Regions from separate parts of the Mesorhizobium sp. M1163 genome, predicted to be linked through region 3. Evidence: predicted binding sites of a transcription regulator. Region 3 holds the regulator's gene; each other region holds the start of a gene.
The links. Region 3 encodes PhoB, which activates phosphate uptake and scavenging genes when phosphate is short. Its sites were predicted from a motif close to TGTCATNNANCTGTCAT; they were not measured.

Region 1 (4,523 bases), on a different contig from region 3:
GCATCTTGTCGTCCATGGCAGGCAACTCGGCGAAGGCTTATCTTGAGTCCGGTCCGCAATGATTGCCGATTTAACGAGACAGGTCGACGCAGCGTTGCGAATTCCGCCTGGCGTGCCTTGATCCAATCATGTTCTCAAAGCTTCCGGAATCGTATATTGATCCTGCACGCGTGGGGCCGCATCTTTCCTGGATCTCATGGGCAAGCCGGGGGTTCATGTCCGATATTCCGCTGTTTTTTGAGCGCCTGAACCGGCGTGCGTTTCTTGGTGCATCCGCTTTGGGCGCGGCCTCCGTGGCTCTTTCGGCGTGCACCACGACGGACGTAGCGGCGCCGCCAGTGACCGCGGCGCCAAGCGATCCGGCTTTCGGCGATGCCGCAAGTATGTATGCGGCGCGCGTCGACGAGGGCTATCAACTGCCGGCAATCCCGGTAGCCAAGGTCGATCCGAAATTCGTGCGCCAAATCGTGTCCGATCCGACCGGAGAAAAACCCGGCACGATCGTCGTCGATACCTCCGAGCACTTCCTCTATCTGGTGCGCGACGGCGGCAAGGCAATTCGCTATGGCGTCAGCCTCGGCAAGGCCGGTTTCGGATGGACCGGCAGCGCCGTGGTTCAGGCGAGGAAGAAGTGGCCGGTCTGGACGCCGCCGCCGGAGATGATCCAGCGCCGGCCGGAACTGGCGAAATACAAGGACGGCATGCCGCCCGGCCCGCACAGCCCGCTGGGCGCACGCGCGCTATATCTCTTCCGCGACGGCAAGGACACGATGTACCGGCTGCACGGCACGCCGGAGTGGGATTCCATCGGGAAGAACGCTTCCTCCGGCTGTGTGCGCTTCATGAATCAGGACATTATCGACCTCTACAGCCGCGTCGACGGCGTCGCGCCGGTCTTCGTGCGCCCGAACCTGTCGGCCGCCGGGAAGATCGCCGCCGTGTCGGACAGGACGGCCGAGCCGATCGATGCGGGCGTGCCAAAGGACGCGGAGATGTTGAGGTAAGTGCCTTCGACGGATCATCAGTCTTAGGTTTTGCAAACCCACTAGAACACAATCCTTGTGCCGGCGAGCCGCAACTGAAGGGCCCGACCGTTCGATCGTGCCAGGCAGGCGGACGCGTTCGGCGCATCCGCCTGCCTGGGGGTGTCGCTACTTCCCGGCGAGGCCTGGAAGCGTGACCTGATAGACCAGGAACATCGTGTCGACATCGGCGCCATCTTCGGCCTTGTAGGCCGCGCCGACCTGGAAGCCGTCCTGGGTGAGAAAGTCATTGTCGTTGGCGACGAACAGGAAATAGTCGTCGGGCCGTGTTGGATCGAGGACGCTCACCACCGACATCGCCTCCCACTTCTCCGAAAGGTTGTTGCGGTCATTGGGCGCGCCATTGTGCAGCCCGAAGCGGCCGAGCTCGGTCTTGTCGTTGATGTCGATGAACGGCGTCAGCTTGGCCGGCGTCACCGAGGGATCGAGCTCACCTTTGGGCGCAACCGGCTTGTCCTTGTCGAACTCGGTGCCGGCGATGTCGGTTGCCGCCGACACATCGACGACGCTGATCTCGCGATAGAGCGAGGTGTCGCCCTTCACCCCCTGGCCGTTGCCGCTGTCGCGCGCCAGCATCAGGAAGGTCTTGTCCGACAGAGCCACGATTTCGCTCTGCGCGGCAATCTTGGTCTTGCCCTTGGCATCGGTGAACACCGGCAGCGGCACAACATATTCATGCGCAAGCTTGAGTTGGGCCGGATCCGAGGCATCGTAGACCAGCGCGCGCGTGTTCTGGCGCGTCGAAGCGGAATCGCCGCCATCCTGTCTGGGGGCCGATTGCAGCACAGCGATCAGGAACTTCCCGTCCGGCGTCAGTGCCATGCCTTCGAGGCCCTGGTTGTTCTGACGGCCGGTTTCGGGAGCCGTCGGATCTGGGTCTGCCGCGCCCGGTCCCGGATTGTTGGACGCGAAGTTCGGCGTTCCATGACGCATCGGGACAAGCGCCGCCGGCGACTGCGTTGCCGACATCAGACGCCCATCGGCGGAGAAGTGGTAGATGTTCGGACCATATTCGTCCGAGATGAACATGGTGCCGTCGGGCAGCCGCACGATCGCCTCGTTATCGAGCGCGAGCTTGCCGTTGGCTTCGGGCAGGATCGGCATGTCGTCGGTCGCGGCGCGCACGCCGTTGAGCGGATCGAGGCCGGTTGCGTCGGCGCCCTTGTCGTCGGTCAAAAGCATGGTGTCGGCAAGGGTTGCCTTGAGGCCCGACTGTTCCTGGCCGGCGGCTGGTGCCGCACCCGGTGCGATCGGGGCGAATTCGATGGCAATCGTGTTGATGCGCGGACGGTAATCGGTGGTGCCGACGACATTGTAGCCACGATCCGGCAGCAGCCACAGCGAGCCCTTATAGCCATCGGCGCCATGCGTCCAGCCGGCAGCGTCGATCGCCATGCCCGAGCCGGAGCCAAACGTCTCGCCGAACTTGTCCCTTTGGCTGGCCGGGATGCGACCGACACCGACCAGGCCCTTGTTGACGAAGCTGACGCCGCCGACGGTCGCTGCGTTTTCAGCCAAGGCCGGAGTCAAGGCGGTGAACATCGCCAGCGCGACTGCGAGGGACGCGTTTCGGTGCAGGTTTTTCATGGAAATCCTCTTTGTGACAAAACAGCCGGGATCTGAAAAAGCGCCGCGTCGCATCGAGAATGCCGCGAAAGCCTTCGGAGAAGCGATCTAGGACGCGAACATGATACTTGCGTGACAGTGCTGCGCTTGCCTGGGCCTCATGTGGTCGCAACTAGCCCGGGCATGGCGAATCCGTCGCCACCGAGAGCAATTAACAACTTTACAAATAATCATTCTTATGTGAAGTTATGACAATGAAAGGTCACCGATGACAGTCTGTCGTTTCGCTACCCGCCTCAATTCCTTTGCCTCGCGGCCACAGGCCGAGTGGCCTGATCTTGTTGGTAAACCGTCCATGCTGCAAATGGCGGCGCGTGCGGCGAAGGTTGCGGAATTGACCGATCTCGACCTCAACTTCCCCGACCATGTCGATGAAAAACCTGCGGAAATGGCACGCAAACTCGGCGATCTCGGGCTTTCCATCAATGGCTTCGCCATGCGCTACTACTCTAATCCGGCCTTCAAGCTCGGCGCCTTCACCAATCCGGATCCTTCCGTTCGCCGCGAGGCCATCGACCTGACCAAGGCCGGCATCGACGCCGCGCGCGAGGCCGGCGCCAGCCTGATGACATTGTGGCTCGGGCAGGATGGCTTCGACTACGCCTTCCAGGCTGACTACGCAACACTCTGGCAACACGAAATCGATGGCATTCGTGAAGTAGCGGCGCATGATCCGGGCTGCCAGATTAGCCTTGAATACAAACCCAACGAGCCGCGCTCCTACAGCCTGATGCCCGATGCGGCGACGACATTGCTGGCGATCCGCGAGATCGGCCTGCCCAATCTCGGCGTGACGCTCGATTTCGCTCACGTGCTCTATGCCGACGAGCAGCCGGCTTTCGCTGCCGCCCTCATAGCACGGCACAGCAAGCTGCTCGGCGTGCACCTCAACGACGGCTACGCCAAGCGCGACGACGGCCTGATGGTCGGTGCCGTGCACACGCTGCAGACGATCGAGCTGCTCAGGCAGATCCGCCGCGACGGCTATGCCGGGGCCATCTACTTCGACACGTTCCCCGACATGACCGGGCTCGATCCCGTCCACGAATGCGAAGTCAACATCGCCACCGTCAAGCGCATGCTGCGCGTCGTCGAGCGGCTGGAAAAGGACAACCGCCTGTCAGCCGCCGTCGATCGTCAGGACGCGGTCGCGTCGCAGGCCATCATCCAGGAAGCCATGCTCGGGCCGGACAGCTGAGGCCGGCGCCATCACCGTTTTTCAACAAGGGAGGAAAGACCATGAAATTTCTGCTCGTCACCGCTACCGCTGCCCTGATGACGCTGTCCATCGGCTCGGTGTTTTCCGCGGATCTCGCGCCGCTCAATTCCGACACCGAGAAGGATCGCATCGACTGGTCGCAGCTCGAGGCCAAGTTCGGGGCTTTCCCCAAGCTGCCCGAGGGCACCAAGGCGGGTGCGGTCTCCAAGACGCTGACCAACGAATACTGGCGCTCGCTGGGTGAGGGCTACAAGTCGTTCGGCGACCGCATCGGCGTGCCCGTCGTCTACCAGGCGGCGCAGAGCGAGGGCGACCAGCTCGGCCAGCTCACCATCGCCGAAGGCCTGGTCACGCAAGGCTACAACGTGCTGCTCGTTTCACCGCAGACCGACTCCAATTTGCAGCCGATCATGGAACAGGCCAGGGCCGCCAACGTGCCGGTGGTCAACGTCAATGACGCGGTCATCCCGCAGGCCGAGTACTATGTCGGCAATGTCCAGCGCGACAATGGTGTGCGTGTCGCCAAATGGTTCATCAAGAACCGGCCGGATGGCGGCAAGGTTGCCATCGTCGAAGGCCAGGCCGGCGTCTACGCCGCCGTCCAGCGCACCGACGGCTTCAAGAGCACGATCACT
Region 2 (4,523 bases), on a different contig from region 3:
GATGAAGGCGCTGACCGTCGATGCCTCGGTGATGCATGTCGACATTTCCGGCGACATCGCCGAGCCGCATCCCGACGTCGCCGGCTTCGACATCGGCGACGAACGCTTTGCGGCGCTGCTCGATTACATTGCGGCAAGCTTCCAGCGGGGGCCGAACGGGGCCATTCCGATCGAGAATGCGGCCTATTCCCGCTTCGATCGTTTCTTCGAAGCCAATGGCCATTTCAACGCGCTGATCGGCTGCAACACCTGGACGGCGGCGGCACTGCGCACGGCCGGGCTGCGCACCGGCTGGTGGAACCCGCTGCCAGCCTCGCTCGGCCTGTCGATGCGGCTTCACAATTGAAGAGGGTTCCGGCTGATCAACGCCGCGATCCTTCGAGCCCTCCTTTCGCCAATCTCTAACGTCGCAGGACCTAGCAAGGCGCCGAAACTGCCAATCTCCCTCCTTGTGGGGGAGATGTCCGGCAGGACAGAGGGGGGCGCTGTCCCGCCGGCCTATCGAGCTTTTTATCGCCGATCCCCAGACTCGCGCGCCCGCTAGCCATAAAGCCAATCAAGATCGGCGGCGAGCTTTTCGGGTGAGCGCATCGCCAGGAACAGGTTGCGGGCCATCGCCACCGGCCCGGCCGCGTGCCAGGCGAGGCGGTTGACCGCGCCGCGGCGGGCGACCTGGGCGACGCGCGGCCGCCGCGCCTGTTCCCAAGCGGCAAGCGCGCCGCTGAGATCGGCAGGCGAGGTGGCAACGAAGCCGGCAAGCGTCGCCGCGTCCTCGATCGCCATCGCCGCGCCCTGTGCGGCAAAGGGCGTCATCGCATGCGCCGCATCGCCGATCAGCGCGACGCCTTCCGGTGTCGTCCACCGCCGCTGCTCGACGGTGTGGATCGGCCATGCCGTCCACGGCGCCGCCTCGCTCGCCAGACGGACCAGCGCCGGCGCGGTACCGCGCATGGCGCTGACGAGGATGGCGGGGTTGGCATGCCCCGACCAGCCCTCGGCGATGCGCTCGCCCCTGGTGAAGGCGGCGAGGTTGAAGGCAGTGCCACGGCTGACCGGATAGGCGACCATATGGAAGCCGGGATAGAGGAATGCGGTAACGCAATCGGGCGCACCGATCGCTGCAAAGGCTTGGCCAGCAGGGCTGTCGGCACCGACGGTGGCGCGCCACGCCAGCTCACCTGAAAACCGGCTACTACCGAATTCGGCCGCTTTGCGGGCCAGTTGTTCTCGCACCGACGACCAGACGCCATCCGCGCCGATCAGCAGACAGCCAGCCTCGACCGTTTCGCCATCAGCCGATGCGGTGACGGCAACAGCTTTCGGTCCGGCTGCGATGTCGGTCACCCGCGCGCCAGCGACCAGTTCGATCCCGGGCTGCTCCGAAACCCGCTGCATCAGCGCTGACTGCAGATCGGCGCGGTGGGCGACGAGATAGGGTGCCCCCCAGCGCGTTTCGGCGGCCGGGCCAAGCGGTACGCGCGCCAGCTCGCCCAGCGTGGCGGCATCCTTGAGCACAACCGCCTCCGGCCGCACCGCCGTCGGCAGCAGCCGATCGAGTACGCCGAGTTGTCGAAGAATGCGTGTCGCGTTGGGCGACAACTGGATGCCGGCGCCGGCAGCCTCGAGGTGCTGCGCCTGTTCGAACAGTTTTATCCGATAGCCGCGCTCGGCGAAGGCCAGTGCCGCGGTCAGCCCGGCAACGCCCGCCCCGGCGATGACGACCTGCCGGGACTGCGTTTCCTGCATCAGGCTTGTCGCAGGAGAATCAGGCGGCCTGGTCGATATAAAGGCAGCCCGGCGGCACCGTTTCCAATGCCTTCAGCTTCGGCGAATAGCGATAGAGCGTCGAGCAGTAGGGGCAGACCTTTTCATTGTCGTCGCCCATGTCGAGAAATACATGCGGATGGTCGAAAGGCGGATTGGCGCCGGTGCACATGAATTCCTTGACGCCGATGTCGATTGCCGGATAGCCCGCATCGTTCTGGAAATGGGGAATGGAACCGCCTGCCATCGTCGTCTCCTGATCTTGTCGATTGCATCTGGATCATAACCCGTCTCTTTGCAAGATCGATGAAATGAAACTGTCGCAAAAGCCTGTCAGAGGATAAGTTAAGCCGGTTAACACCGTAATCCGCGGACGGGTGTGAGAAGAGCAGGAACTATGAACGAACTGAAGCCGGTCCAGAACGAATTCATCACCATCGAGGCTGCGAGCCGCGAAGGCGGCAATCCTGACCGCTTCGTCAACCGCGAGTTTTCCTGGCTGCAATTCAATCGGCGCGTGCTCGAGGAATCGCTGAACGCCAATCATCCGCTGCTCGAGCGCGTTCGCTTCCTGTCGATATCGGCGGCCAATCTCGACGAGTTCTTCATGGTCCGCGTCGCCGGTCTTGCCGGCCAGGTGCGCGAGGGCATCGTGCTGAAGAGCCCGGACGGGCGCACCCCCGAGCAGCAGCTCGAACAGCTGTTGCGCGAGGTCGAGCGCCTGCAGGAGGACCAGCAGAACAGCCTTTCGGCGCTGATGCTGCAGCTCAACAAGGAAGGCATCGAGAGCATCACCCGCGATGCGCTGACCAAGGACGAGAAGACCTGGCTCGAGGACCATTTCCAGGAGCAGGTGTTTCCGGTCCTGACGCCGCTGTCGATCGACCCAGCGCATCCGTTTCCGTTCATTCCCAATCTCGGTTTCTCGATGGCGCTGCAATTGCGCCACCGCAAGAACGGCGAGGAAATGAGCGCGCTTTTGCGCCTGCCGGTAGCGCTGAGGCGCTTCATCCGCTTGCCGGATCGCAAGCATCACGTCCGCTTCGTTCCGCTCGAAGAGGCGGTCAGTCTCTACATCGGCAAGCTGTTCCCCGGCTACGAGGTCAAGGGCTCCGGCACGTTCCGCATCATCCGCGACAGCGATATCGAGGTCGAGGAAGAATCCGAAGATCTGGTGCGGCTGTTCGAGACGGCGCTGAAGCGTCGCCGCCGCGGCTCGGTCATCCGGATCGAGTTCGACAGGCTGATGCCGTCCGAATTGCGCGACTTCGTCGCCGGCGAGCTTGGCGTCTCGGCCAGCCGCATCAGCGTGCTTACCGGTCCGCTGGCGCTTAGCCAGATCTCGGAGATCGTCGCCGTCGCTCGCGACGATCTGAAGTTCACGCCCTACAATCCGCGCTTCCCGGAGCGCATCCGCGAGCATGGTGGCGATTGCTTTGCCGCCATCCGCGAGAAGGACATCATCGTCCACCACCCCTACGAATCCTTCGACGTGGTGGTGCAGTTCCTGCGCCAGGCGATGGCCGATCAGGAAGTGGTGGCGATCAAGCAGACGCTCTACCGCACCTCCAACGACAGCCCGATCGTGCGGGCTTTGGTCGACGCCGCCGAGGCCGGCAAGTCGGTGACGGCGCTGGTCGAGCTAAAGGCGCGCTTCGACGAGGAGGCCAACATCCGCTGGGCGCGCGACCTCGAGCGCGCCGGAGTCCAGGTCGTCTTCGGCTTTCTCGAATTGAAGACCCACGCGAAAATGTCGCTGGTGGTGCGGCGCGAGGATGGCAGGCTACGCAATTACGTGCATCTCGGCACCGGCAATTACCACCCGGTCACCGCGCGCATCTACACCGACCTGTCCTTCTTCACCACCGATCCGACGATCGCGCGCGATGTCGCGCAATTGTTCAATTTCATCACCGGCTATGCCGAGCCGGCCGAGCAGATGCGGCTGGCCATATCGCCGTTCACGCTGCGCAACCGCATCCTCAAGCATATTTCGGACGAGATCGGCCACGCGCTGGATGGCAGGCCGGCTCGCATCTGGATGAAGATGAATGCGCTGGTCGATCCGATCATCATCGATGCGCTCTACGATGCCAGCCGCGCCGGCGTCGAGATCGATCTCGTCGTGCGCGGCATCTGCTGCCTGAGACCGCAGGTGCCGGGCCTGTCGGAGAACATAAGGGTGAAGTCGATCGTCGGCCGCTTCCTCGAGCACAGCCGCATCTATTGCTTCGGCAACGGCCACGGCCTGCCCTCGGACGGGGCGATCGTCTACATCTCCTCGGCCGATTTGATGCCGCGCAATCTCGACCGCCGGGTCGAGACCATGGTGCCGATCACCAATCCAACTGTGCATGAACAGGTGCTCGGCCAGATCATGCTCGGCAACATCATGGACAACCAGCAAAGTTTCGACGTATTGGCTGACGGAACCTCCCGGCGCGTTGTGCTGGAGGAGGGCGAGGAACCGTTCAACGCGCAGGAATATTTCATGACCAATCCGAGCCTGTCCGGACGGGGCGATGCGTTGAAGTCGCATGCGCCCAAGCGCATCGCGCAGTTCAAGCGCCGCAAGAAACAGAACGCAGCGACGGGCTGATGATTTCAGCGTCCCAGGGCCGGCTTCAGGACCGCCGACCGCTGTCCATCATCGATATCGGGTCGAACTCGATCCGTCTTGTCATCTATGAAGGGCTGGCGCGCTCGCCGACCTTGCTGTTCAACGAAAAGATGCTCGCCGGCCTCGGCCGCGGCATCGT
Region 3 (4,523 bases):
CGACAACCGGAATACCTTCGTCCAGCGCCTTTTGCACGGCCGGCCCTATCGCCGAGGCGTCCTGCGCCAGGATGATCAGTGCGTTGGCGCCCTGCGAGATCAGGCTCTCGACGTCGGTGAGCTGCTTGCCCGGATTGGACTGTGCGTCGGCGGAGATATACTTGTCGCCGGCAGCCTCGATGGCCGCCTTCATTGCGGCTTCGTCGGTCTTCCAGCGCTCTTCCTGGAAGTTCGACCAGGAAACGCCGATGACCTTGTCCTTAGCCTGCGCCACCGACGCAAGCGCCAGCGTCATGGCGACACCCGCCAGAATGGCGGTCGTGAATTTCTTCATCATATCCTCCCTGCGCCGCGTACGGCGTGACCAATTGGCCCCAAAGGCCAGCTTAGAGGCGCTAATTTTTTCGAGCCTCGAAAAAATACTGGCCCGATCTCCCGCTGCTGTCAACATCGATTCTGATGGATTTTGATGTTGCTGCGACTTTTTTCGAGCTTCGGAATAAACGATGACAGCGCCACCTGCATCTGACACTATTTGCCTCATCCGACACTATTTGTCGGCATTACCGACGGCTTCCGGTTCATGAGCGGCCGCGGCAAACCGGGAGGAAAGCAAAACGATGTCGGTCGGAATCCGCCATGACGATTTGCGCCGGCGCAACCGGGCGATGGTGATCTCGGCCGTGCGCCGGGCCGGCCAGCCATCGCGTACGGAGATCGCCGCAACCACCGGCCTCAGCCATTCGACCATATCGGCGATCTCCTCCGACCTGATACGGGAAGGCATCCTCGCCGAGAGCAAGGCAAGCGAACCCGTTTCGTTGAAACGCGGTCGTCCGCAGGTCGGCCTCGCCCTCAATCCGGAAGCGGCGGCGGTGCTGACCGTGGTGTTGTCGCTGAATTTCCTGTCGGCCGCCATCATCGACTATGCGGGGCAGGTGGTCGCCGAGGAACAGCGCCGGCTGGACACGCTGACCATGCCGCGCGACGAACTGATCCGCGAATGCATGGCCATCGTCCGGCGCCGGCTGGACGATCCAGATCTTGACGTCCGCAGTGTCGCCCGCATCGCCCTGGCGATTCAGGGAATTACCGACTCCCCTGCACGCGCCATGCTGTGGTCGCCGATCACGCCCCAGACGGACATCGCCTTTGCCGACATGCTGGAAGATGAATTCGGCATCCCGGCCACGGTGGAGAACGACTGCAATATGATGGCGGTGGCTTTGCGCTGGCGCGATCCGGATCGCTATCGCGACGACTTCATCGCCATCCTGCTTTCGCACGGCATCGGCATGGGGCTGGTGTTGAAGGGCGAGCTGTTCACCGGCACGCATTCCTCGGGCGGCGAGTTTGGCCACATGATCCATCGTCCGGGCGGCGCGCTCTGCCGTTGCGGGCGGCGCGGCTGCATCGAGGCCTATGCCGGCAATTACGCCATCTGGCGCAACGCCACGCAGATGAGCGAAGACAGCCAACCGGTCGCCGACGTCAGCGACGCCGACATGCGCGCGCTGGCGGTTCGGGCGCGCGAGAAGGACGGGCCGGAACGCGAAGCCTACCGCAAGGCCGGCGAAGCGCTGGGTTTCGGTCTCGGCTCGCTGTTCGCGCTGATCGATCCGGCACCGGTCGCAATGGTCGGCGCCAGTGCCGCCGCCTTTGATCTGATCGAGCCGGCCTTGCGGAAGGCCATCGCCCAGACCGCCGGCGGCCAGCATTCGGGCTCGATCTCCTTCGATACCGAGCCGAACGAATTGCCGCTGATCCGCGAAGGCTGTGCAATGCGGGCGTTAAGCTTCGTCGACCAGCAGATTTTCGCGCCGGGCGCGCAAATGAGGCCCGGCGTCAGAAAGAACGTAGCCTGACTGGGCGGGTCAATCTTCCCTGATCGCGTAGCCGGCACCGCGGATGGTGCGGATGACATCAGGCATGCGGCCGTTGTTGACGGCTTTGCGCAGCCGCCCGACATGCACGTCGACGGTGCGTTCGTCGATATAGATCGTCTCGCCCCAGACATTATCGAGTAACTGGCTGCGCGAGAAGACGCGGCCCGGATGCCGCATCATGAATTCGAGCAACCGGAATTCGGTCGGCCCGAGCCGGATCTCGGTCTTCTTGCGATACACCCTGTGCGATTCGCGATCGAGCACGATGTCGCCGACCTTCAGCACGCTGGACAGCACTTCCGGCTTGGCGCGGCGCAGCAGCGCCTTGACCCTGGCCATGAATTCCGGTGTCGAAAACGGTTTGACCAGATAGTCGTCGGCGCCGGTCGAAAGACCGCGTACCCGGTCGCTCTCCTCGCCGCGCGCGGTCAGCATGATGATCGGCAGCCGTTCGGTTTCGGGGCGCACCCGCAACCGGCGGCAGAGCTCGATGCCGGAAACCGCTGGTATCATCCAGTCGAGCACCAGAAGATCGGGCACATTCTCCTGCAAACGGATCTCGGCTTCGTCGCCGCGTGTCACCACCTCGACCTGGTAGCCTTCGGATTCGAGATTGTAGCGGAGCAGCACACCCAACGGCTCCTCGTCCTCCACCACCATTATGCGTGGTGCGATCATCGGCTGGGCACCCCCATCATGTCGCCGGTGCGGACATTGTCGTTTCGTCTTGCTTCGGACGATTGACCGGCAATTGCTCGCCGGTCAGCACATAATACGCATTTTCGGCGATGTTGGTGACATGGTCGCCGATCCGCTCCAGATTCTTGGCGCAGAACAGCAGATGCGTGCAAGCGGTGATGTTGCGCGGGTCTTCCATCATGTAGGTCAACAGTTCGCGGAACACCGACGTATATTTGACGTCGATGCGCTCGTCGGCGGCGCGTAGCTTGGCCAACGCGGCCGCATCGCCTGCAGCATACTCCTCGATGACGCCCTGCACCTGGATGAGCACCAGCTGCGCCATCGCATCGATGGAATGCGATAGGTCGCGCGGTGTGACGCTAAGGCCGACCGCACTCACACGCTTGGCGATATTCTTGGCAAGGTCGCCGATGCGTTCGAGATCGCCGGCCATGCGGATCGCCCCGACGACATGGCGCAGATCGTGGGCCATCGGCTGGCGCTTGGCGATCAGGGTGATGGCGCGGTCGTCCAGTTCGCGTTGACGCGCATCCATGATGGCATCGTCGGAAACGACGCGTTGCGCCAGCACGTTGTCAGAATTCAACAGGGCCTTGGTCGCCCCGCCGACCATCGAACCGGCGAGGTCGGCCATGTCGCGGATCAGCTTGCTGATCTGCTCGAGATCCTCGTCGAAAGAAGCGACTGTGTGTTCGCCCATGGTCCTGTCCTTATATGCATGATCGGAACGGCTCAGCCGAAGCGGCCGGTGATGTAATCCTGCGTGCGCTTCTCGCGGGGCGACGTAAAGATCTTCTCGGTCCGGTCGAACTCGACCAGTTCACCCAGATACATGAAGGCGGTCTGGCGCGACACGCGCGCCGCCTGCTGCATGTTGTGGGTGACGATGACGATCGTGTAATCGGCTTGCAACTCGTCTATCAGCTCCTCGATCTTGGCGGTCGACAGCGGGTCGAGTGCCGAAGCCGGCTCATCGAGCAGAATGACTTCCGGCTTCACCGCCACGGTGCGGGCAATGCAAAGCCGCTGCTGCTGGCCGCCTGACAGGCTCAAGCCGCTGGCGTTGAGCTTGTCCTTGACCTCGCCCCACAGCGCGGCCCGCTTCAACGCTTGTTCGACGCGGCCGTCCATTTCGGACTTGCCGAGATTCTCATAGAGCCTGACCCCGAAGGCGATGTTCTCGTAGATCGACATAGGGAACGGCGTCGGCTTCTGGAACACCATGCCGATCTTGGTCCTCAGGAGATTGAGATCCTGCGAGCGGTCGAGAATGTTCTTGCCGTCGAGCAGCACCTGGCCCTCGGCTGTCTGCTTCGGGTAGAGTTCGTAGATGCGGTTGAACACACGCAGCAGCGTCGATTTCCCGCAGCCCGAAGGGCCGATGAAGGCAGTGACGCTGCGCTCGGGCAGCGACAAGGTGATGTCCTTCAACGCCTTGCTCTGGCCGTAGTAGAAGTTGAGGTTCTTGACCTCGATCTTCGTCTTCTCGGCGACCGTTTCGGTCATCGTCATGTCCGGGGACAACATCTGTGTCATCTGTCCTCTCTGCGTCCGGTAAGGCTGCGGGCGAGGATGCTCAAGCCCAGAACCGTCAGGGTGATTATGAGTGCGCCGGTCCACGCCAGTTGCTGCCATTCCTCGTAAGGGCTGAGAGCGAACTGGAAGATGGTCACCGGCAGGCTGGCCATCGGCGCGTTGATATTGCTGCTCCAGAACTGGTTGTTGAGCGCGGTGAAGAGCAGCGGCGCCGTCTCGCCGGAAATGCGTGCTATCGCCAGCAATATGCCGGTGACGATGCCGGACAATGCGGCGCGGTAGGCGACCGAACGGATCACCACCCAACGCGGCGCGCCGATCGCGGCACCGGCTTCACGCAACGCGTTCGGCACCAGGTTGAGCATGTCTTCAGTGGTGCGCACGACCACCGGAATGACC

Region 1: NKH43_RS09840 (esterase-like activity of phytase family protein) is a predicted target of PhoB. The motif match lies at 2,731-2,747, and genes of this name have one in related genera.
Region 2: NKH43_RS18935 (RNA degradosome polyphosphate kinase) is a predicted target of PhoB. The motif match lies at 2,072-2,088, and genes of this name have one in related genera.

The regions. Positions count from the first base shown of each region.
Region 1 is NZ_JAMYMF010000008.1:22,275-26,797, reverse strand. It holds gene NKH43_RS09845 (L,D-transpeptidase) at 216-1,004, shown strand; gene NKH43_RS09840 (esterase-like activity of phytase family protein) at 1,152-2,630, opposite strand; gene NKH43_RS09835 (TIM barrel protein) at 2,878-3,867, shown strand; gene NKH43_RS09830 (sugar ABC transporter substrate-binding protein) at 3,909-4,523, shown strand, end outside.
Region 2 is NZ_JAMYMF010000019.1:71,113-75,635, reverse strand. It holds gene NKH43_RS18950 (TIGR02117 family protein) at 1-346, shown strand, start outside; gene NKH43_RS18945 (FAD-dependent monooxygenase) at 541-1,746, opposite strand; gene NKH43_RS18940 (zinc-finger domain-containing protein) at 1,766-2,011, opposite strand; gene NKH43_RS18935 (RNA degradosome polyphosphate kinase) at 2,162-4,363, shown strand; gene ppx (exopolyphosphatase) at 4,363-4,523, shown strand, end outside.
Region 3 is NZ_JAMYMF010000026.1:54,488-59,010, forward strand. It holds gene xylF (D-xylose ABC transporter substrate-binding protein) at 1-334, opposite strand, end outside; gene NKH43_RS23265 (ROK family protein) at 621-1,865, shown strand; gene phoB (phosphate regulon transcriptional regulator PhoB) at 1,875-2,564, opposite strand; gene phoU (phosphate signaling complex protein PhoU) at 2,581-3,288, opposite strand; gene pstB (phosphate ABC transporter ATP-binding protein PstB) at 3,321-4,124, opposite strand; gene pstA (phosphate ABC transporter permease PstA) at 4,121-4,523, opposite strand, start outside.